3 regions of the Ureibacillus sp. FSL K6-2830 genome follow, and region 1 is predicted to be linked to each of the others. Evidence: riboswitches for the same ligand, from Rfam matches in the RefSeq annotation. Region 1 holds a riboswitch; each other region holds the start of a gene.

Region 1 (4,154 bases):
TGAGAGATGGGTACACCATGAACATCCTTCATCAGTGCAGCTGTTTTCCGAGCCGATAAGCCATAGTTTACATGGTAGGTTAAAATGACAATGTGTGCGGTGACACATGAAGCCTGGACAAATCCACTTTTGGCTTCTTAGGTGAATGTTTGGCTAACGGCTGATAATCAATTTGAAACTGACGGAATATGTATCGAACTTTAAAAGACTGAGGATCCTTTTCGAACTGCTTTTTCTCTTTTTTAGACATTCCTCGCAGTTTCTTTTTGTAATACGGACAGTCATTGTTTTTGCACTTAAATACGAGAAAATCTTTTCTTTCCTTGATCTTCTCGAGTGTTTTCGAACAGTGTGGACATTTTAGTACAGCCTCCTTGGCATATTGATTCTTTTTATTAAACAGACACGCACACACCTTGCATTGATAAGGTACTTTACCTTTTGAATTGGAGCGTCTCTGAACAGGTTTGAGAGGTTTCCCGTTCTTCTCCAAATATTCTTTGAGAAGAATTTGATAATCAAGCTTTTGTAGAGTTTCAATGATTGGCAGCTCATCCACCTGGAGTTTTTGATAAGGCTTATTGACAGGCTTTTCAGTTGGCTTATCAAACATGTTTTTTCCAATCAGAAGGGTAAGTAATGTTCGAATCATTTGATCTTGGTACTTGATATATTCAAGCAAATAGGTTAATAATTGAGGTAACAACTTGTCACTTCCTTCATTAGGGATTTTTGAGTGTGTGGTTACCTCATAAATACCCTAATTTTAAGGGGGTGGCAAGTTTTTTGTTTATAAAACCTTATATATCAATAAATCATCTAGATTTTATCTATAAATTTTTGACAATACGCTTTCGGGAAGAGGGGTGTTTTTATGAGAAATTTGTTTTGCTGATACCGCTTAAATTTGTATTTTTAACGTGAGCCGTAGACATTCATTTCATAAATTTTTATCCGCTAATAAAACAAAGACCCTCGACTAATTCGAGGGTCTCAATTATTATGGGTTGGCTTTTTCAAGGGCAAGTCTTAAACCAAAACCAATCAAGATGGCACCAGTAATTCCTTCGATAACTTTTTGAGTGCGAGCATTTTTTATAAATGCACTAATATGATCGATTAAATAAATATAGAAAATGAACCACAGGGCCGTAAGAATGGTATAAGTAATTCCCATAATAAGGAACGGCATAAATGTATCGCTACTAGTATTTACAAATTGAGGGAAGAAGGTTAAGAAAAATAGTGCAACTTTAGGGTTTAATATATTAGTTAAAAATCCTTGTTTGAAACAAGATGTATTACTCAATGTACCTTCTTGCACAAATTCTACCTCTACTTCATCTTTCTTTTTTCTCAAAGACCAAAAAGTTTTAATTCCAAGATAAATTAAGTAAATGGCTCCAACATACTTAAAAATAGAAAATAAAAAGGCTGATTTTACAATGAGCGCAGATAATCCTAATATCGCGGCAGTAGTGTGAATTAGCAGGGCACAACAAGTACCTAAAGCAGTTTTCATTCCGCCAAATTTGCCACGAGTAACAGTGTTTTTAGTGACGATGGCAAAATCAGGGCCAGGTAAAAGGATTAACAAAACACACATCAAAACAAATAGAAAAAAGTTTTCCATCATTTCATTCCTTTCGAACACGAAATTTCAGAATATTTATTGTTAAATTGTATTCAGTATTAGTGTTTTTTTCAATGGCCAGAAGCAAGATAAAAAACAATTATTTTACAAGGTACGGTTATTCTACTATAATGGCACTAGAACGAATAATTGAATAACAAACAAATAGGTTTCTTAAATGTAAATTCATTACATTTAAGACTAAGAGGGAAGTTGGTGAAAATCCAACACGGTCCCGCCACTGTAATCGGGTAGGTAGTTGCAATTATCCACTGTGTTGTTGAACATGGGAAGGAGTAACAAACCGATGACCCGTAAGTCAGGAGACCTGCCTATTTGTATTTAAACATCCTTCGAGGAAAGGAGAGTTTAAAAAGCAGAGGCCTTTTTCGGGTCATGCATACAGAATTCACATACATATCTGCTTTTTACAACGCTTTTCGAGAAGGAGAAGCGTTTTTTTTGTTTTCAAAAAAAGGAGGAGATAAAAGATGTTGAAGTGGAATCGAGCAATACTTCTAGCAGTGGTTCTATTATTAAGCATCACAATCATTGCCGGTTGTGGTAACAAAGAAAGCAAAGAAAAGAATGAGCAAGCAGGTGGAACTGGGACAGAGGAAACGGAAACAACAAAGAAAGCTGATTTCCCAGTAACACTAACGGATGATGCAGGAAGAGAAATAACGATTGAAGAAGAACCTGAAACAATCGTATCCATCCAAGCAAGTAATACGGAGATTGCTTTCGCCTTAGGATTGGGCGACAAAATAATCGGTGTTTCAGATTATTGTAATTACCCGGCTGAAACAGAAAATATTACAAAGGTGGGAGGACAGGACATTAATGTGGAGCTAGTTCTATCTCTCCTTCCAGATATAGCACTAGTGACAGATTATCATTACAAAGCTCATCCGACAGTATTAAAACAATTTGAAGAGGCGGGTATTCAAACCATCGTCGTTGGTAGTGCAACATCTTTTGAAGATGTTTATGAAAACATTGAAATGATTGGTTTAGCCACTGGAACAAAAGATAAAGCTTTAGAGATTATTGCTGATATGAAAAAACGTCATGAAGCCATTAAAGAGAAAGCGAAAGCCGTTGTAGATAAAAAAAGAGTTTGGGTTGAAGTATCACCAGAACCAGATATTTTTACGACTGGAAAAAATACCTTTATGCATGAAATGTTAGAATCCATCCAAGCCATTAACGTAGCAGGTGATCAAGTAGGATGGGTAAAGATGAATGAGGAAGAAATAGTAAAATTAAACCCGGATGTGATTATAACGACATACGGCCATTATATAGAGAATCCAAAGGAACAAGTACTTGCTCGTAATGGTTGGCAAGCGGTTCCTGCGGTAAAAAATGGCGAAGTTTACGATGTGGACAGTGATACAGTAACAAGACCAGGCCCTCGTTTAATTGAAGGAGTCGAGACTCTTGCGAAACTTATTTATCCTGAAATTTTTGAATAATAAAATTGGTTGGATTTATGTAGGGAGTGGTATTCTTTTTGCCGCGGCAATCATTTTAGGTTTATTTATAAGCAGTGTACCCGTTGCTGTGGAAAAAATTATCCACATAATATTTGAGAAAACCCTCCATATCACTTGGATGGAAGTACCAAAAAATGAGGAAATGATTATTTGGAATATTCGATTGCCGAGAGTCATCCTTGCCTTTTGTGTTGGGGCATCCCTATCGCTAGCGGGGGCTGCTTTCCAAGGCCTTTTACGAAATCCATTAGCAGATCCATATACAATTGGTGTATCATCAGGCGCCTCTTTAGGAGCAGTGTTAGTTATATTTTTCCAAGTTACCATAATAGGATTAGGAAATTTTACGCTTCCAATCGTCGCAATTGTAAGTGGTTTTATCACTTTATTAATTGTATTTGGGTTGGTAAGGCTAAGCAGTAGAAGTTTAGCAATCGAAACGATTGTGCTTGCAGGTATTATCGTCAGTTCCTTTATCAGTGCCATTGTCTCTCTAATCATTTCATTGGGAGATCGAGATGCAATGACCCAAATTCTTTATTGGTTATATGGGAGCGTTGGAATGAGAGGTTGGGAATACATACAACTCATCATCCCGTTTATGATATTGGGGACATTCATTTTGTTAATTCATTCTCGAGAATTAAATGCCTTTGCACTTGGTGAAGAGGCTGCAGATCATATTGGTGTCAATGTCAAAAGAGGCAAGACTATGATATTAATTGGTGCATCGTTATTAACTGGTGCATCGGTTGCTGTTTCTGGTTCCATTGGTTTTGTTGGTCTCGTCATCCCTCATCTTGTACGACTCCTTGTTGGACCAAATCATCGACATGTATTACCGTTGTCATTTATCATTGGTGGTACTTTTCTAATGTTTGCGGATTTGCTGGCTCGAATTGTTATTGCACCGCGAGAATTGCCAATTGGAGTTATAACAGCGATTATCGGTGCACCGGTATTTGCGTTTCTGCTAATAAGAGAAAAGATTGGAAGGGGCAAAAATAGATGCTAAAGATTCA
Region 2 (4,154 bases), 1.3 Mb from region 1:
GTGTAATAAATATCTAAAGATGCAGTCGGCTCATCTAATATGATGACTTCAGGATCCATAGCAAGAACTCCAGCGATGGAAACTCGCTTTTTTTGCCCAACACTTAAAAAGTGAATCGGTTTATCTAATAATGATTCAACGTCTGTTTGATTAATTGCTTTCTCTATCAACGACTTTCGTTCCTGTTCTGCTAGATGTAAATTAAATGGCCCATAGGCAATATCATCCAAAACAGTTCCATTAAACAACTGGGTTTCTGGATTTTGAAAAACAATTCCAACCTTGCGTCTAACATTTAACAATTCTTTTTTTGAATAGGATAATGGTTGTCCTTTAAAATAAATTGTTCCGGAGGTTGGTTTTAATAAACCATTTAAATGCAATATTAAAGTGGATTTCCCTGCTCCATTACTACCTAACAAAGCAATTTTTTTTCCTTGATCAATTTGTAAATTTATTTTTTGTAAAGCTTCTGTTCCATCTTCATAGGTATAAGAAACTTCTTTCAATTCAAACAAAGGAGTATTCATTTTAACCAACTCTCCCAACGGTGAAATAAAAGACGATAATGAACAAATTCACTAACAACGTAAATATCCAACTACTTGTTGAAAAATGAAGTTCTCTTGAAATGACTGCTGAATAGCCATCTACACTTCTTGCATTTATCGCATTATTTAAGTCTTTCATTTCTTGAAATACCTTAATAAACAAAGCACTGATTATAAGTCCAATTGATTTGATAGAATTTAATAAAGAACTGTGACCTAACCTTGCTATTTGTGCAAGATAGATTGTCCTGCTGGAATCAAGAAATATAAATATAAATCGATACATTAATGCAATTAAATCCAATAAAGTAGTTGGTACTTTACAACACCTTAATCCATATAGAAAATCTTGAATCGTCGTAGATAAAATTAAAAAATACAAACAACTAATACTCGATAAAGCAACAACAAATAGCATCAATGCCTTTTCAACACTCGTTATCGAAATTGAAATCGTGACGGGACCAATAATAGATTGAAAAATGGCACCTTCTATAGGGTTAGTTGAAAAATTGAGTAAAATGACTAGTATACTTGAAATTAGAAATACCACTGGAATAAGCAATAACTTCAAATATACGCGAATCGGAACTTTTCCGATTATTAAAGTAATAACTGTCATGATGCAAAATATGAATATGGATGTAAGAACATGTTGAAATACGATATTCAATATTAATGGAATAAGAGCAAATCCCATTTTTTCGATTGGGTGTTTATTTCTTAAAGGTGATTGATAAGCGAAATATTCTAACATTCTCATTTCTGTATCTCTGCATTCCCGCCCCTATTCCGGCCTCGCATATATCCTATAAAGTAACCAATGAACCCTGCACCGATTGCTCCTTGTAGTACGAATAATAAACTTTCTATTTCACCACTAGGAGGCTCCCAAATACTTGAAAACCATGGTTCATAGGATTGGTTCAGTTCTGTAATTAATCCTTCCGCTTCTCCATCTGCACCACCATATTCTGCATCTCCGTTAACAATCAGCGGGACAATCATTAAAAAAATGATCAAAATTAATAAAAGCATATTCTTTTTTAACATTTTACTTCACCTCCTGGGGTTTCTTTAGTACTTGAAGTAACTTTAATTCTCTTTCGTTGTATTTCAATAAGAAATTCATCACCATTACTGAAATCAATCCTTCAATAATTGCTAATGGTACCTGTGTAACAGCGAATACGCCAGCAAACTTTACAAATGAAGCGAAAATTCCACCAACTTCAGATGGAAAGGCTAGTGCAAGTTGAATAGATGTAATGACATATGTACCTAAATCTGCTAATGTTGCTGCTGAGAAAACTGCTAGAGTAAAGGGCAAACCGATCCTATTGAAGCCTTTAAATACTCCATAGGCGATAAAAGGTCCAGCAATCGCCATCGAAAACGCATTGGCGCCAAGCGTTGTTAAACCTCCATGGGCTAATAATAATGATTGGAATAATAACACGATGGTACCTAAAACACTCATTACAAATGGTCCAAATAATACGGTTCCTAATCCAACACCCGTAGGATGAGAACAACTTCCCGTAACCGAAGGAATTTTTAATGCGGATAATACAAAAGTGAATGCACCCGATAAACCTAGTAATAACTTCGTCTCAGCATTTCTCTTTACTAAACTACTCATTTTCTTTAATCCAATGATTAAAAAAGGGAATGTAAGGAGCCACCAAAATATTGCCCACTTGATTGGTAAAAAACCTTCCATGATATGCATAGCAAAAGCTGTATTAGGAATGATTAATAATACTGCTAGAAAGTAAAGTATTTTGATTGAGACTTTCATAAAATTCCTCCTAAAATGAAAATTTGAAAATAAAAAAACACTGCCAAACTAGCAGTGTCCCACAATAAGACATAATAATCCAATCATGCCTATTCGTGTACCTATCCTCGTAGGACACTACCATCCACTCCATACGGCAGGTCTCCTGGCTTAGAGTCATCGCTACAAAATCGCCTTCCCGTTTGCACAGTGGCATTTGATTTTGAGCTCCTCTTCACAGTGGCGGGACCGCACTAGATTCTCACTAGTTTCCCTTTTAAGCTAATTTTCATTAGCACCGTATAGATTATTCAGTTGTTGAAATTTAGTTGAATTGTAGCATATTGTTTGAAAAATTTCTATATCTTTCTATAAATAAGACAAAATAATTACTAAATTCATATAATATTCATTACCTTTTGATATGAAATATTGTTAGAACCAATTTGAATTTTTGGAAAAATCGAAGTACAAACTGGGATTAGCTTGTGCTTCTAATGGTACGTAATTGGAAACTTTCACAATTATAGCGGAATATTTCCGTGTTTTTTCTTAGGTCTTGATTCTTCTTTATTTTCAAGCATTTCTAATCCTTGAATTAACTTAATGCGAGTTTCTCTTGGATCGATTACATCATCAACCATTCCAAGTGAAGCAGCAACATATGGATTAGCAAATTTTTCTTTATATTCCTCAATTTTTGCTTGACGTGTAGCTTCCGGATCTTCTGAATTTGCAATTTCGTTCGCAAAGATGATGTTAGCAGCACCAGCAGCACCCATTACGGCTATCTCTGCATTTGGCCAAGCGAATACTAAATCTGCACCAATGGCTTTTGAATTTAGCGCAACGTATGCTCCACCATATGCTTTTCGTAAAATGACTGTAATTTTTGGAACGGTTGCTTCAGAATAAGCATATAAGATTTTAGCACCGTGACGAATGATACCGCCATGTTCCTGTTTAACGCCAGGGAAGAATCCTGATACGTCTTCAAATGTAATGATTGGAATATTGAATGCATCACAAGTGCGAATGAAACGGGCAGCTTTATCGGATGAGTCAATATCAAGACCACCTGCTAAGGCCTTTGGTTGGTTACAAACTAATCCAACAGATTGTCCAGCAATACGAGCAAATCCTACAACAATGTTTTTCGCAAATTCAGAATGCACTTCCATGAAGGAACCTTCATCCACCACTTGTTCAATTACTTTACGAACATCGTAAGGACGTGTAGGTTCAATTGGAACAACGTCAATTAATTCAGGACGCCAATCGTCTCCTTCAGGGCGTGGTAATTTTGGTGCTTTTTCTTTATTACTTTGTGGTAAATAGCTTAATAATCTCTTAATTTGTTCAATCGCTTCTTCTTCAGAAGGGGCGCGGAAATGAGCGTTACCGCTAATTGTGTTATGCACTTTTGAACCGCCTAAATCTTCTGATGAAATTTTTTCTCCTGTAACCGCTTCAATTACTTTCGGACCAGTAATGAACATTTGGGATGTTTTATCCACCATTAAAATAAAGTCTGTAATTGCTGGAGAATATACAGCACCGCCAGCACATGGACCCATAATCACAGAAATTTGTGGAATAACCCCAGAATAAATCGAGTTGCGATAGAAGATGTGGCCATAACCGTCTAATGATAATACTCCTTCTTGAATACGGGCACCGCCAGAGTCATTGATGCCGATGAATGGCGCTCCATTTTTTGCAGCCAAATCCATCACTGCAGCAATTTTTTTCGCGTGCATTTCTCCTAATGCACCGCCGAATACTGTGAAATCTTGAGCAAATAAATAAACAGGACGGCCATT
Region 3 (4,154 bases), 1.7 Mb from region 1:
TCATTGAGATACCTTGATCAACATGCTTTTGTGCAGCGACATATAAATCAATGATTTTATAGACATTCATGTCATATGCTTCTACGTATAAATGTTGATTGTCATTATTTAAAAATGGCATCGGATAAATCGTGCGGCTATCTGCATAATCTCGTATCTCTACTCGCTCAGTAATGGGTGCAATGGATGCCGTGCAAGAACGAACGTAAGAAATCGAGCCGGTTGGTGCGATTGCTAACCGATAAGCATTAAATAATCCGTATTTCATTACATCTTCTTTCAATTTTCTCCACATTTCTTTTGTAATGATTGGAACATTACCTAAAGCTTTTTTCACCAATTCACTAGGTTCCTTTTCCAATTTATTCACGTACTTTTCAAAATAATGACCATTTGCATATTCGCTTATTTCAAATCCGTAAAAAGTTTCACCTTTTTCTTTCGCAAGTAGCATCGATGCTTTTAATGAAAAGAAGTTCAATGCTTCCATAAAGTAATCGATAAATTCAATTGATTCTTTTGAACCATATAATATATTTTGAGTTACAAGATGTCCGTGCAAATTCATAACACCTAATCCGACAGAATGCATCATCTGGTTTGCTTTTTTTACAGATGGAACGTTTTTTATATTGGTCATTAAAGACACTTGTGTTAACAAACGCATGGCTGTATCTACTAACTCTTCAAAATGATGAAACTTTGTCGCATGGTGAATATCTAATGATCCAAGATTGCAAGATACGTCTAATCCATATTCATTTGGTGTATCTTGATCATTAATGATGCTCGTTTGTTGAACTTGTAAAATTTCAGTACAGAGGTTGGACATTTTGACTCTTCCAAGTTTTTTTAGTGGATGTTGTTTATTTACATTATCATCAAATATTTCAAAAGGATATCCGGATTCGAATTGGCTCTTTTTGATTTCCGTATATAGTTTTCTAGCATTGATTTGCTTTAACTTTCGTATATTTGGGTTGTTCAACAACTCCCCGTACATTTCCGTTATGCTTATTTCAGACATTCTTTTTCCGTATTCTCGATAAATATCATAAGGACTAAAAAGAACGATATCTTCATCTTTTTTCATCAGTTCAAAAAATATATCTGGAATAATGACACCAGTCGATAAAGTTTGTAACCGAATTTTTTCGTCGGCATTCGGCTTCTTAGAAGAAATAAATTCTTCAATATCCGCGTGGAAAATATTTAAATAAGCAACACCTGAACCATTCCGTTGTCCTAATTGATTGGAATAAGAAAAGGCATTTTCTAATAATTTTGCAACGGGCATAACACCGCTTGCCCGATTGGCGATACCTTTTATCGGATCACCCAAAGGTCTTAAATCCGTTAAATTTACCCCTACCCCTCCGCCAAGCCTTGAGAGTTCTAAACAATAACCGAGGTTTTCTGCAATGCTATTCATCGAATCATCCATGGATAATTTAAAACAACTTACCAATTCCCCACGCGCTTTTTTACCGCTATTCAGTGTGGTTGGTGTTGCTGGTTGAAAAGCCTCCATCATCGCACGAATTGCTTTTTCTGCCAACAATTCATCACCATTCGCTAAATATAAGGCGATAATGCTCATCCGATCCTCATAAGTTTCTAAAATTTCTTTTCCATCTCGACTTTTCATTGCGTAACTTTCAAAAAATTTGCTCGCGCTCATAAATGTCTGAAATCGAAAACGATAAGAATACGCAATGTCAAAAATTTTATTTATAAATTCGAAAGAATATTTTTGTAAAAATTCTTTCTCATAATATCCTTCTTCAATGAAAAAGCGAATCTTTTCTTCCAAACTAGAAAACTTCCGCATTTTCTGATTAACATGTTCGATAAAATATTGACGAGTAGCCTCTCGATCTTTCTCTAAATCAATTTTTCCTGTTTGGTGGTAGTGATTCAAAATTTCATTATTCAAAGTTAAATAGCTTTTCATCACTAAATCTCCTTTTGAATTACTCTGTTATAATAATCAATTATGGCATCATAATTTTTCTGAAATCCGCGTAATTCTATCTTTTGAACAATGGGAATTCCGTACCTTTCGTTAATCAAATGAGCAGAACGGCAAAAATAAGCATGGCCGAAATTCGAGTTCCCACTTGCAATAACACCCTTACAGAAACGAACATTATGTTGTAAAAACGTTTCCACGTTTCGTGGTACTTCGCCTAATCCATCGGTATAGGTGAACAATAAGAAGGGTTCATTCAAAATAAGATCATCGCGAATTTCAATGTGGGGTAATTCTAATTGATGAACGATAAAACGCACGTTGCCCGTTCGAGAAGCATAAGCAATCATACTGTGATCCTGCTAATGAATTTTTTTATATTTTCTATGTTATCCATTAGCTCTCCATCGATTTCGATTACAGGGACAGAAAGGAATCCAGCATTCAATAATTTTTCTTTCGCTTCTTCATTGTTATCAATCAAAATTTCTTCATATTTCCCTTCATAACCAAGTTGATTTAATTCGTATTTCATCAACAAACATTTTGGGCAAACTTTTTTTGAATATAATTTCATTTCCTTCTCCCTTTCTACCATTCTTTTATGAAAATAAAAAAGCCATACCTTTTTCGGTATGGCTTTGAAATGGAAACAGTCAGGTACTAGGAAATGGACCGTCTTGCTTCCATTTCCTAGCCCCCGAAGAAATGAGCAATTCACGTTTATTAGGCAGGTCTCCTGGCTTATGCTTCATCCTCCAAGTTCCCTTCCCATACAAATTTGTACAGTGGATTTGAACTTTTCGTCAGCAATTACAGTTGCGGGGACAGCGTCAGATTTTCACTGACTTCCCTTTTAATCTACTATATATAGTAGAACCTAATAAACGAAATGCTATATATTGTGTTTTCGTGTTTCATTGTAACATGTAGTATTGTTAATTACAAGCTTATTTGGTAAATGATACAGTATCTACTAAAATCATTCACTCGATACGTAGAACTTAAGAACGGTTGGTTAATTTTCCTCTTTTAATATCTCAGGAATACCATACCAAACGCGAATGACTTTCTCACTTTTCTCAAAAAGTTGTTGATACAATCTACCACAAGTATCTCTCAAATGACGATCCTCTTTTGAAAGCGGCACTATTCCACGTCCGATATCCGTACAAATACAAATTAGGTTTGTCTTATAATCTAAATTCATTAATTTCCCCATTATTTGTGATACGATTTCATCTTCCGATAAATCCGGGACGAGCAAAATCATTTTTTCAAAACTACCTATAATAACGTATTCATCTTTTGTAAAAGGGCCTTCCGGTATTTCGCCTTCATAAAAATAACAGCGATTCGCACCTATTTCTTTTAACATGTTACTTACAAATTTTCGTTTACCATTATAGGCGCCTCCAATAACTGATTGCATTCTCTTCCCCCTTTCAAAGATTCAATATCATCCCAACATAGGGTATAAATCATCCGATGCTGTGCAATAACATCTTGAAAACTTTTCTCTTTTTGAAATTTCGATAGGATAACACGAATGACACCACCGTGGACAACAAACACATATTCTCCACCACAGCTCACGATTTGATGAAAACAATTTAAAATCCGTTCTTTAAACGAAACAAAAGATTCACCATTTGGTGGCGCAGCTTTCTCTGGTGAATCAATCCACTGCCGATACGCTGGATTATCTTTTAATTCATCATAAGTTTTCATTTCAAAATCTCCAAAATGTAATTCCCTTAATTGAAAAAAAGGATGGTATTTTGCCTCGGGGAAATAAAGTTGCGCTGTTTCTATGCAGCGCTTTAAGTCACTGCCAAATACATCCTTAGTATGAATCGGTACTTGACAATTTGCTGTTTGTATGTATATCGATTCATTCGTCCATCCAATATATTTTCGCTCTAAATTCGCTTTCGTTTTTTCATGCCGAATTAAATGAACAGTAACAGCATTCCCCATAATGCCAATTCCATCCCTTCATATAAAGCACCTAGCAAGTCTCCCGTCATTCCGCCAAAATGGCGATATGTCCAATGCCGATAAATCCAAGTCATCACAAACATGCTAAATGTTAAAACAAATAGTTTATATTCATTTAACACAAAACCTGTTATGAGGATAATGAATATATAACACGCAATATAAATCCATAACGATTTTG

What was found. A riboswitch is a leader RNA that binds a small molecule or an ion and turns the genes downstream of it on or off. The one in region 1 is predicted to bind cobalamin.
Region 2: it holds a riboswitch for cobalamin, as region 1 does, so the genes downstream of both, NSU17_RS00660 (energy-coupling factor ABC transporter permease) here and NSU17_RS06970 (ABC transporter substrate-binding protein) in region 1, are expected to answer to the same signal.
Region 3: it holds a riboswitch for cobalamin, as region 1 does, so the genes downstream of both, NSU17_RS15210 (glutaredoxin family protein) here and NSU17_RS06970 (ABC transporter substrate-binding protein) in region 1, are expected to answer to the same signal.

What each region holds. Positions count from the first base shown of each region.
Region 1 is NZ_JBBOQR010000001.1:1,413,321-1,417,474, reverse strand. It holds partial or broken gene NSU17_RS06980 (IS6 family transposase) at 1-706, opposite strand, end outside; gene NSU17_RS06975 (LysE family translocator) at 1,001-1,633, opposite strand; cobalamin riboswitch at 1,784-1,983, shown strand; gene NSU17_RS06970 (ABC transporter substrate-binding protein) at 2,125-3,111, shown strand; gene NSU17_RS06965 (FecCD family ABC transporter permease) at 3,077-4,147, shown strand; gene NSU17_RS06960 (ABC transporter ATP-binding protein) at 4,141-4,154, shown strand, end outside.
Region 2 is NZ_JBBOQR010000001.1:130,494-134,647, forward strand. It holds gene NSU17_RS00645 (energy-coupling factor ABC transporter ATP-binding protein) at 1-530, opposite strand, end outside; gene cbiQ (cobalt ECF transporter T component CbiQ) at 532-1,314, opposite strand; gene NSU17_RS00655 (energy-coupling factor ABC transporter substrate-binding protein) at 1,311-1,604, opposite strand; gene NSU17_RS00660 (energy-coupling factor ABC transporter permease) at 1,606-2,352, opposite strand; cobalamin riboswitch at 2,471-2,649, opposite strand; gene NSU17_RS00665 (acyl-CoA carboxylase subunit beta) at 2,856-4,154, opposite strand, start outside.
Region 3 is NZ_JBBOQR010000001.1:3,064,484-3,068,637, reverse strand. It holds gene nrdE (class 1b ribonucleoside-diphosphate reductase subunit alpha) at 1-1,954, opposite strand, end outside; gene nrdI (class Ib ribonucleoside-diphosphate reductase assembly flavoprotein NrdI) at 1,957-2,322, opposite strand; gene NSU17_RS15210 (glutaredoxin family protein) at 2,319-2,549, opposite strand; cobalamin riboswitch at 2,685-2,871, opposite strand; gene NSU17_RS15205 (bifunctional adenosylcobinamide kinase/adenosylcobinamide-phosphate guanylyltransferase) at 2,991-3,404, opposite strand; gene NSU17_RS15200 (histidine phosphatase family protein) at 3,356-3,952, opposite strand; gene cobS (adenosylcobinamide-GDP ribazoletransferase) at 3,925-4,154, opposite strand, start outside.